Regions from separate parts of the Mesorhizobium sp. LNHC209A00 genome, predicted to be linked through region 1. Evidence: riboswitches for the same ligand, from Rfam matches in the RefSeq annotation. Region 1 holds a riboswitch; each other region holds the start of a gene.

Region 1 (3,204 bases):
GCGCCGGTCTCGTCCGCCGGCAGGTAGAGATCGCCGCCCTCGCGGTATTTCGCCGCCATCGCCGCCATGCCCTCTTTCTGTGCCTCGGCGCGGATGTCGTGGGAGATACGCATCGAGCAGAATTTCGGCCCGCACATCGAGCAGAAATGCGCCACCTTGTGCGCCTCCTTGGGCAAGGTCTGGTCATGGAAGGACCGCGCCGTTTCGGGATCGAGCGACAGGTTGAACTGGTCCTCCCAGCGGAACTCGAAGCGCGCGCGGGAAAGCGCATCATCCCTGACTTTCGCTGCCGGATGGCCCTTCGCCAGGTCGGCGGCGTGGGCGGCTATCTTGTAGGTGATCACGCCGATCTTGACGTCGTTGCGATCGGGAAGGCCGAGATGCTCCTTGGGCGTGACGTAGCAGAGCATGGCGGTGCCGAACCAGCCGATCATCGCGGCGCCGATGCCTGAGGTGATGTGGTCGTAGCCCGGCGCGATGTCGGTCGTCAGCGGTCCGAGCGTATAGAAAGGCGCCTCGCCGCAGACGGCGAGTTGCTTGTCCATGTTCGCCTTGATTTTGTGCATCGGCACGTGGCCAGGCCCCTCGATCATCACCTGGCAATCCTTCGCCCAGGCGATCTGCGTCAGCTCGCCAAGCGTTTCCAGCTCGGCGAACTGCGCCGCGTCGTTGGCATCGGCGATCGAGCCGGGACGAAGGCCGTCGCCGAGCGAGAAGGAGACGTCATAAGCGCGGCAGATGTCGCAGATCTCCGCGAAGTGCTCGTAGAGGAAGCTTTCCCGGTGATGGTGCAGGCACCATTTGGCCATGATCGAGCCGCCGCGCGAGACGATACCCGTCACCCGGTTGACGGTCAGCGGGATGTAATGCAGCCGCACGCCGGCGTGGATGGTGAAATAGTCGACGCCTTGCTCGGCCTGTTCGATCAGCGTGTCGCGGTACACCTCCCAGGTCAGATCCTCGGCAATGCCGCCAACCTTCTCGAGCGCCTGGTAGAGCGGCACCGTGCCGATCGGCACCGGCGAGTTGCGAACGATCCATTCGCGGATGTTGTGGATGTTGCGGCCGGTCGACAGGTCCATCACCGTATCGGCGCCCCAGCGGATCGCCCACACCATCTTTTCGACCTCTTCGGCCATCGACGATGTGACGGCGGAGTTGCCGATGTTGGCGTTGATCTTGACCAGAAAATTGCGACCGATGATCATCGGCTCGCTCTCGGGATGATTGATGTTGGCGGGAATGATCGCGCGTCCGCGCGCCACCTCGTCGCGCACGAATTCGGGTGTGACGAAATCGGGCAGCGTCGCGCCGAAAGCCTCGCCGTCGCGCTCAAGCTTTCCGCGCAGGATCTCGCGACCAAGGTTCTCGCGGATGGCGACGAACTCCATTTCGGGTGTGATGACGCCGGCGCGCGCATAGGCAAGCTGTGTCACCGCCTTGCCGGCCTTGGCTCTGAGCGGCCGGTTGCGAACGGGAAACTCCGGTGTCAGGCGTTCGCCCACCGCGAATCCGTTGTCTTCCGGCCGGACATGGCGGCCGTCATAGGCTTCGACATCGCCCCGCGCGATAACCCATTTATGGCGAATCCGCGCGAGGCCCTTTTCGATGCTGGTTTCGACTGTCGGGTCGGTATAGGGGCCGGACGGATCGTAGACGATGACGGGCGGTTCGCCCGCCGTCGGATGGACGGAGATTTCGCGCATCGGCACCCTGATCTGCGAGTGGATGGTACCGAGCTTGTGGATTTTCCGGGAGGCGGGCAGCGGTCCCGTCGACACTGCGGGGGTGAGGGCATTCATCTTGAGCTCCTTTGCTCATGCATTGGAGACCCAGTTCTGTGCCGGAAGGATGAAAAGACGCTTCTGTAGACCTGCCGAAACAGGACCTCGGGCGTAAACTCCCGCAAAGCGCTTGCACCGTCCCTACGCCAGTATGAACTGGATCAGGTTCAACGGGTCACTGCGCCGCGAAAGCCAGCAGTATCTCAGCCCCTTGCCGGGACTCCCCTGGTGAATGCCTCAGGTTGAACGGGCCGGCGCGGCTTTGTCAAGCGCATTTGGCCCGCCCACTGTCAAATCAAGGACCGCGTCGTCTTCTTGGCAATCAGGCATCTGCCCCTGCTCTGTTCCACATCCTATTTGGGTGCAAGGCCACCACTCAGCGGAACCCTCAGAGAAGGAAACCGTCCAGATTTGGCTAGACTGCTCGACGATAAGTCCAGAGCTGTGCCGGCGGTATGTTGCGGACGACGAAGTCATAGTGGGAAACCACGTAACGGTCTGGCATCTTGATCACCGGCGACAGAGGTCCGTATGTGATCTGAATCACGGGCCGGCCGGCAGGAATACGGGCGAGCAGATCCTCAACCAGCGCGACACGCTGTTGCATTGGAAAGCTCAACAGCGGGACTGCACTTATAACGCAATCGAACTGTTCACCTTTGCGCTCACCCAGAGCTTCGTCCAGCGCAAATGCGTCGCCCAATCTGAAGTCCACATTCGGGAAGCGTTGCACCAGGCCGTCGTAGAAAATCCTGGAATATTCGACTGAAACCAGCTGGTGCGGCTTGATTCCCCTAGCCAGGATCGCCTTTGTGATGACACCGGTTCCCGCGCCAAGCTCCAGAATTGGCAATCCTGACCGTGGGTTCACCACGCTTGCCATCCGGCGTGCCGCATAAACCGAAGTGGGAATAAGGGCTCCCACGCCCTTCTTGTCCTTCTGCCAGCCTTTGAAGAATTCAACTTCTTCCTCAAACCTTTTGCCGAGCCGCTCCTTCAGTCGCAAAATCATATCTTCTCCTTGCGTCAGCCGCTTACCCAACGTCATGAATTTGGCAAAGCGCGTTTTGGCCAATCTCGACACCCTTTACAAGCCCGTTAAGACTGCTTGCGTGTCACGACGCGGTCAGCATGAATTGCCCCTTAACGCACTTTCATGTTTGCTGGGCCTATGTCTCGCCCTCGCTTGCTGCCCGAAAAAAGTTTCCCGAGCTATGCGTATCTGCCCGGCAAATATCCGCATCCGGTGCGTGATCCTTTGGGCCACAGTTACCGATCAGATCCGGTGACCGTCGCCGTTGGCGAAGCGCTCGGCTCAGATGTGTTTCTCTGGGGAATCGACCTTTTCAACCACGGTTACTACTGGGAAGCCCATGAAGCCTGGGAGCCTCTCTGGCAGGCTGCGAAACAAAGCGCTCAG
Region 2 (3,204 bases), on a different contig from region 1:
GCCAACACGATGAGCGTCGCGTTCAGCCAAGCTTCAGTCCTGTTGACGGAGAGGTAGCGGCGCGGCGCGACCGGCAGGTTGGCGTCGCCGACGACGTCGGCTCCGAGCCGGGTCAACGTCAGCACCACGATGAAGGTCAAGGCGATCTGCAGCAGTGTCAGCGCAACAGCCCTCGCGGGATCGAAATCGAAGCGCAATGCCTGATAGATGCCGACTTCGAGCGTCGTCGCGCCCGGCCCGCCGCCGAGCGTCAGCACGATGGTGAAGGATGTGATGCACAGCATGAAGACAAGTCCGGCGACACCGGGCAGCGCAGCACGCAGCGTCGGCCACTCGATCAGCCGGAATGCCGGCCGCGCCCCCATGCCGAGCTGGCTCGCCAGCCGCCATTGGTCGGAGGGAATGGTCTGCAGCGCCTCGAGGAGCAGACGTGTGGCCAGCGGCAGATTGAAGAAGACATGCGCGACGAGAATGCCGGACAGGCCATAGATGCCCGGCCAACCCTGGCCGCCAACCCAGTTGAACAGGCCCGCGAAATAGCCGGCGCGGCCATAAAGCGCCAGGATGCCGAGCGCCGCGACTATCGCCGGCAGCGCCAGCGGCACAGCGAAGAGCTGCAAGATGAAGGCACGGCCGAAAAACCGTGGATGCCGCGACAGCGCCCGCGCCACGAACAGGGCCGGCCCGACCGAGAGCAGCGTCGACAGGGCCGCTTGCAAGAGCGTGAACCGCACGACCCGGAACAGGTAGGGATCGAACGCGGCCCAAGCGCCGGAAAAATCGCGAGCACCTTCCACAAGCAGCCCCGCAAACGCGCCGCCGATCAAAATGGCGATGGCGGCGAGCCCTATGATGCCGGCTGTGATGCGGGTATCAGAGCGGGTTTGCACGCCGCACCATCAACGATTGGGTGAAGCTTAGGGAGCGTCGCCGTAGAGCGGTCATGTCACGAGATTAGCCCACAAAAGCTACTTGCTCATCACCGCCAGCCATTCATCGACCCAAGCCTTGCGGTTGGCCGCCACCTCCTCCGGGCTGAACAGCAAGGTTTTGGTCGGCTTGACCAGTTTGTCGAAGGCGGGGTTGAGCGGCTTGTCGGTCTTGCCGGCCGGGAACATCCAGTTGGTCTCGGGAATGGCTTCCTGGAATTTCGGTCCGGTCATGAAGGCCATGAACTTTTCCGCCAGCGGATTCTTGGCGCCGGTCATGGTGATGCCCGCGACCTCGATCTGCAGATATTCGCCTTCCTCGAACGACGCCGCCTGATAGCGCTCGGTGTTCTCGGCGACCATGTGGTAGGCTGGCGAGGTGGTGTAGGACAGCACCATCGGCGCCTCGCCCTTGGTGAACAGGCCATAGGCCTCGCTCCAGCCCGGCGTCACGGTCAGCACCTTGGTCTTGAGCTTGGCCCAGGCCTCGGGCGCCTTGTCGCCATAGACCGCCTTCACCCACAACAGCAGTCCGAGACCGGGCGTCGATGTGCGCGGGTCCTGGATGACGATCTTGTCGTCGGCGCTACCCTCCACCAAATCCTTCAGGCTTTTCGGCGGGGACTTCAGCTTCTGGGTATCGTAGACGACGGCGAAGTAGCCATAGTCGAAGGGAACAAAAGTACCGTCGCTCCAGCCACCCGGCACGTTGACGTCCGTCACTGCGCCATGTGGCGCGAACAGGCCCGAGGCCTTGGCATCGGCGGTGAGATTGGTGTCGAGACCGAGCACGATGTCGGCCTTGGTCGAAGCGCCTTCCAGCTTGACGCGGTTGAGCAGCGCCACGCCATCGGCGACCGAGACGAACTCGAGATCGCAGCCGCATTCTGCCTCGAATTCCTTCTTCACCACGGGACCGGGACCCCAGTCGGCGGTGAAGCTCTCATAGGTGTAGACGGTGAGCTTGTCCTTGGCCAAGGCCGGCCCGGACAGGGTCACTGCCGTGGCGGCGATCAGAGAATATAAAAGCGTGCGCATCGGCGCCTCCTTCGTTTGCGTTGAAAGGAATTGAGGCGTCGGAGTGTCCGAAACGTCTAATCCCTCCGCCGGTACAAACCGGATCAGGTTCAGCGGGTTGGCGAGACTGCCTCTCAGCCGGCCCGCGAAATTCGCGTCCGGCACCCCGTTAGAGCGTTTCGACACATAGGCCGGGCCGATGACCCGCGCAAGTGGGACTTTGCCGCCTTCCGTTTCCGGTGCCGGGCTGGTAAGGCGACGGGATATGAGCATATTCACCATCCTGCTTGGCGGCGATCTCATCCGCACGCCTCGGCTCGACCGCCAGGTCGAAGGCTCGCGCGTCATCGCCGCCGACGCCGGCATTGGCCATGCGCGGATGCTGGGCCTCGTGCCGGAACTGTGGGTGGGTGATTTCGACTCGGTTCCGGCTGATCTGCCCGCCGACCTCGCCGCCGTGCCGCGGCAAACCTTCCCGGCGGAAAAGGACAAGACCGACGGAGAACTGGCGATCGCGGCCGCACTGGAGCGCGGGGCGACCCGCCTTGTGCTGGCGGGCGCATTCGGCGGCAAGCGCGCCGACCACGCCTTCCTGCATCTGGCGCTTGGCCTGCGGCTGGCCGAGGCCGGAATGGATGTGTGTCTGACCAGCGGCGCCCAGGAAGGTGTTCCCTTGCTGCCCGGTAGGGCCGGCTTCGATTATGCCGACGGCACGCTGCTCTCGATTCTCGGCTTCTCCGAACTCTCCGGCCTGACCGTCACGGGCGCCAAATGGCCGCTCGACAAGGTTGAGGTGGCATTCGGTTCGTCACTGACCATTTCCAACGAGGTCAAGTTCGGCAAGACCGGGGGCCGCCTCGACATCGCGCTCGGCCATGGCCGCGCGCTGCTGCTCGCCCATCCCTATCCATTGCCCGAAAGCTGACATGGCCCCGCCTCTTCTCAATCTCGACGGGATAAGACTGACCTTTGGCGGCGCGCCACTGCTCGACGGCGCCGCCTTGACCGCTTCGGCCGGCGACAAGATTGCGCTGGTCGGCCGTAACGGATCCGGCAAGTCGACGCTGCTCAAGATCGCCGCCGGCCTGATCGAGCCACAGGACGGCGAGGTGTTCCGCCAGCCTTCGGCGACGGTGCGTTATCTGCCGCAAATGCCCGACATGGACGGCTTTGCCACCGTGCGCGCCTATGTCGAGGCCGGGCTCGGGCCCGCCGACGATCCCTACCGCGCCAGCTATCTGATGGAGCATCTCGGCCT
Region 3 (3,204 bases), on a different contig from region 1:
GCGGCAGCCAGCCGGTGATTTCGTCTGGGCTCGACTTGGGCGGGCCCACATGGCGATTTCGTCTGACATGTCGATCGGGCACGTTGCCCGGATGTGGCACGTATTGGGCGCTAAACCCGGTATCTATCTGGATGTCGCCGACCGCCAGATCAGGCTGGCCTTCCAGGTCAGGCGACTGGGTCCGCCAACCGGAAAGGGTCCGGTAAGGCGATGGGGGACGGTGGAGTTCGATCTTGCCAATGGCCGGGTCCGGCACCTCACCTACGGGCGCCTGCTCAAACGGCTGATGAAAATATATGCCTCGTTCGCACGCCCGCGGGCCGGCAAACCGTACGCTGAATTAAGGGTCTTTGGCGGGGTGGGTAGTGAAGCGGCACCAGAGCCGGCGGCGGGTAGTCGCGGACACTGAATCCCAATAATGGGAACCGCAGAAACTGCTTCCGCGGTTCCCATTATCGCGATGGCAAACTACTTTCCGCAGTTGTTGTCGTTCACGGTCGGCGCGGTGGCGTTGCCGTTGGCGTCCGTCTGTGCACCCTGCGGGTTGGTGGGGCAATTCTTGTCCGCATTGGAATTCATGTCGCCCGGCGTGGTGGTCGTGCTGTTGGTCGAGCCCGGATCGATCGTACTGGGCGAAGCCGGGGTGCTTGGGTCCACAGTGACGGACTCGCCGCTGCCGCCGGACCCATCCGCGCCGGCTGCGCTATTGCTTTGCGCCATGGCGGATGTTGCAAGGGCAATGGTGAAGGCCGAAGCCGCGAGGATTTTCATGAACATGATTTGTCTCCATTTCTGTGAACTCGTCGCCGGGAGCGGTGCACGGTTTCGCGGAAATCATGAACCGCTCTATCTCTTGTTCTGACACAATCCCGAACGGAAAATTGATCCTGGAATCGCGTCCAGCGACTGGTGGGACAACCCCTCGAAATGGCGAAGGTTCCAGACAAATTTCCGCGCCGGCGATGTCCAATTGCCCTGGCGCTCGAGCAATGCTTTGGCGCGGCTTGCCAAGAAACAGCTTCCCCAACCGGCCGAATGATGCTCTAACGCGCCCATCCACAGGGGTGCTCCGTACGGTCGGGGCTGAGACGGGGGCGGCAAGCCCACAGACCCTAGAAGCTGATCTGGGTAATACCAGCGGAGCGAGGCGGGCGATGTTTTCAGGCGCACAGGTTTCCCTATATCCAATGGCCGACGATTTCGTCGGCGTCATTCTGGGCGCGCTCGGCGCGCTCGATCCGTTCCGCGACAAGCTCAGGATCGAGACCGACGACATCTCGACCTTGCTGGTCGGGGCCCCCGAGGTGTTATTCCCTGCGCTGCGCGACCTTTTCGTGGCCGCGTCTGGCAGCGGCAGGCATTGCGTGCTGTCGGCCACCATTTCGCGTGGCTGCCCAGGCGAGCCGGACGATCCGATCTGCCGCTCCGACACGTTCGGCGGACCTGCCGGGCCACTCGGCCCGCGCAAGCAAGCCGCCATCACCGCGGTGCGCGGCGCGCCGGCCACTGGCCAGCCGGCGGCGGCGCAGTTCTCGCTCTATGTGATGGGTACTGACGACCACATGGACGAAATCTATGGCTGCATAGATTTCCTGAAGCAGTCCGGCGTCTACGATCGCTCCAAGAATTTCTGCACCAAGCTGCGCGGCGATGCCGGCGCGATCTTCTCGGCCCTCGATGAAGCCTTCTGCCGCTTCGGGCCCGGCGCCGGCCATGTAACCCTCGATGTCACGGTCTCGGCCAACAGTCCCACTGCCGTCTGAACGCTCGTGGTCTCATCGTCATTCAACCCGCGTAACGTCGCGGGCTTCTTCGCCAAAACAGCGCCGGCCGTGATATCGATCAGTTTGGTGCTAGTGGCCTGGGAACTGTACGCAAACATATCCGGCATCAAGCCGACGGTTCTGCCGGCGCCCTCGCGCGTCTTCGAACAGGCGATGCTCAATCGTGAAGCCTTGGTCGACAACGCCGTTCCCACGGTCCGCGCCACGCTGATCGGTTTTGCCTGTTCGCTCAGCGCCGCCTTCGCGCTGTCGATGCTGGTCGACTTCTTCCAGCCTTTGCGGCGCGCGCTGTTTCCCATCTTCATAGTCAGCCAGACCTTGCCGCTGGTCGCCATCGCGCCATTGGTGGTGCTGTGGTTCGGCTTCGGGCTGACGCCCAAGATCGTGCTGGTGGCGCTGGTCACGTTCTTCCCGATGCTGGTCGCGCTGGTACAAGGCTACGAGGCTACCGAGGTGGAGATCGGTCAGATGCTGCGTGCCATGGGAGCAGGGCGTTGGCGTGTCTTCTTGCTGGCACGATTGCCTTCGGCGCTGCCTTATTTCTTCGCTGGCCTCAGGATATCCATTACCTATGCCGTCGTCGGCGCCATCTTCGCCGAATATGCGGGCGCGGCCAAAGGGCTGGGCATCTACATGCTCAACGCCAAGAACAATTTCCGTCCCGACCTGGTGCTAGCCGCCGTCTGCGTCAGCGCAGCGCTCACCCTTATCCTGTTCGGGCTGACGATGCTGCTGCAGCGTCTTGCCATGCCCTGGGAAGGAGCCGCTGGCAGGCAAGGCGCTGGAAAAGGTCCAGAAGCATGAGCCGGCTCGAACTGCGGCATGTTCGCAAGGTGTTTGGCGGGCTCGATGTGCTCGCCGACATTTCGCTTCGTGTCGATGCCGGCGAATTCGTCTCGATCCTTGGACCTTCGGGAGCGGGCAAGTCGACGCTGTTTCAGCTTCTGACCGGCGCCGAGCATGGCGAGGGTGAGATGTTCTTCAACGGCGGGCCGCTCGACGATCATGGCAGGCATTTTGCCTTCATGCCGCAGCGCGACGCGCTGATGCCGTGGCGGCGCATTCTCGACAACACCACGCTCGGGCTCGAGGTGCAAGGCGTCAGCCGCAAGGCGGCACGGACGCGTGTGGCTCCGCTGTTTGCGGAGTTCGGGCTTGCCGGCTTCGAGTGGCACTTTCCAGCGCAGCTCTCGGGCGGCATGCGCCAGCGCACGGCGCTTTTACGCACCGTGGTGCAGGAACGCGATATGTTGCTGCTCGACGAGCCGTTCGGCGCGCTCGACGCCCTGACCCGCGCGGCCATGCAGCGCTGGCTCGAACAGATGTGGCGGCACCACCACTGGACGGCGTTGCTGATCACCCATGACGTGCGCGAAGCCCTGTTCCTGTCCGACCGCATCTATGTGCTGTCCGCGCGGCC

What was found. A riboswitch is a leader RNA that binds a small molecule or an ion and turns the genes downstream of it on or off. The one in region 1 is predicted to bind thiamine pyrophosphate.
Region 2: another riboswitch for thiamine pyrophosphate. It lies ahead of thiB (thiamine ABC transporter substrate binding subunit); the one in region 1 lies ahead of thiC (phosphomethylpyrimidine synthase ThiC).
Region 3: another riboswitch for thiamine pyrophosphate. It lies ahead of X739_RS162540 (YkoF family thiamine/hydroxymethylpyrimidine-binding protein); the one in region 1 lies ahead of thiC (phosphomethylpyrimidine synthase ThiC).

What each region holds. Positions count from the first base shown of each region.
Region 1 covers NZ_AYWT01000033.1:35,241-38,444, forward strand. The annotation lists gene thiC (phosphomethylpyrimidine synthase ThiC) at 1-1,802, opposite strand, end outside; TPP riboswitch at 1,905-2,021, opposite strand; gene pmtA (phospholipid N-methyltransferase PmtA) at 2,200-2,796, opposite strand; gene X739_RS1000000167425 (DUF309 domain-containing protein) at 2,971-3,204, shown strand, end outside.
Region 2 covers NZ_AYWT01000026.1:36,771-39,974, forward strand. The annotation lists gene thiP (thiamine/thiamine pyrophosphate ABC transporter permease) at 1-890, opposite strand, end outside; gene thiB (thiamine ABC transporter substrate binding subunit) at 969-1,967, opposite strand; TPP riboswitch at 2,011-2,125, opposite strand; gene X739_RS138250 (thiamine diphosphokinase) at 2,212-2,871, shown strand; gene X739_RS138245 (ABC-F family ATP-binding cassette domain-containing protein) at 2,873-3,204, shown strand, end outside.
Region 3 covers NZ_AYWT01000001.1:708,176-711,379, reverse strand. The annotation lists gene X739_RS162530 (formyltransferase family protein) at 1-409, shown strand, start outside; gene X739_RS162535 (hypothetical protein) at 469-777, opposite strand; TPP riboswitch at 1,051-1,164, shown strand; gene X739_RS162540 (YkoF family thiamine/hydroxymethylpyrimidine-binding protein) at 1,155-1,763, shown strand; gene X739_RS162545 (ABC transporter permease) at 1,770-2,588, shown strand; gene X739_RS162550 (ABC transporter ATP-binding protein) at 2,585-3,204, shown strand, end outside.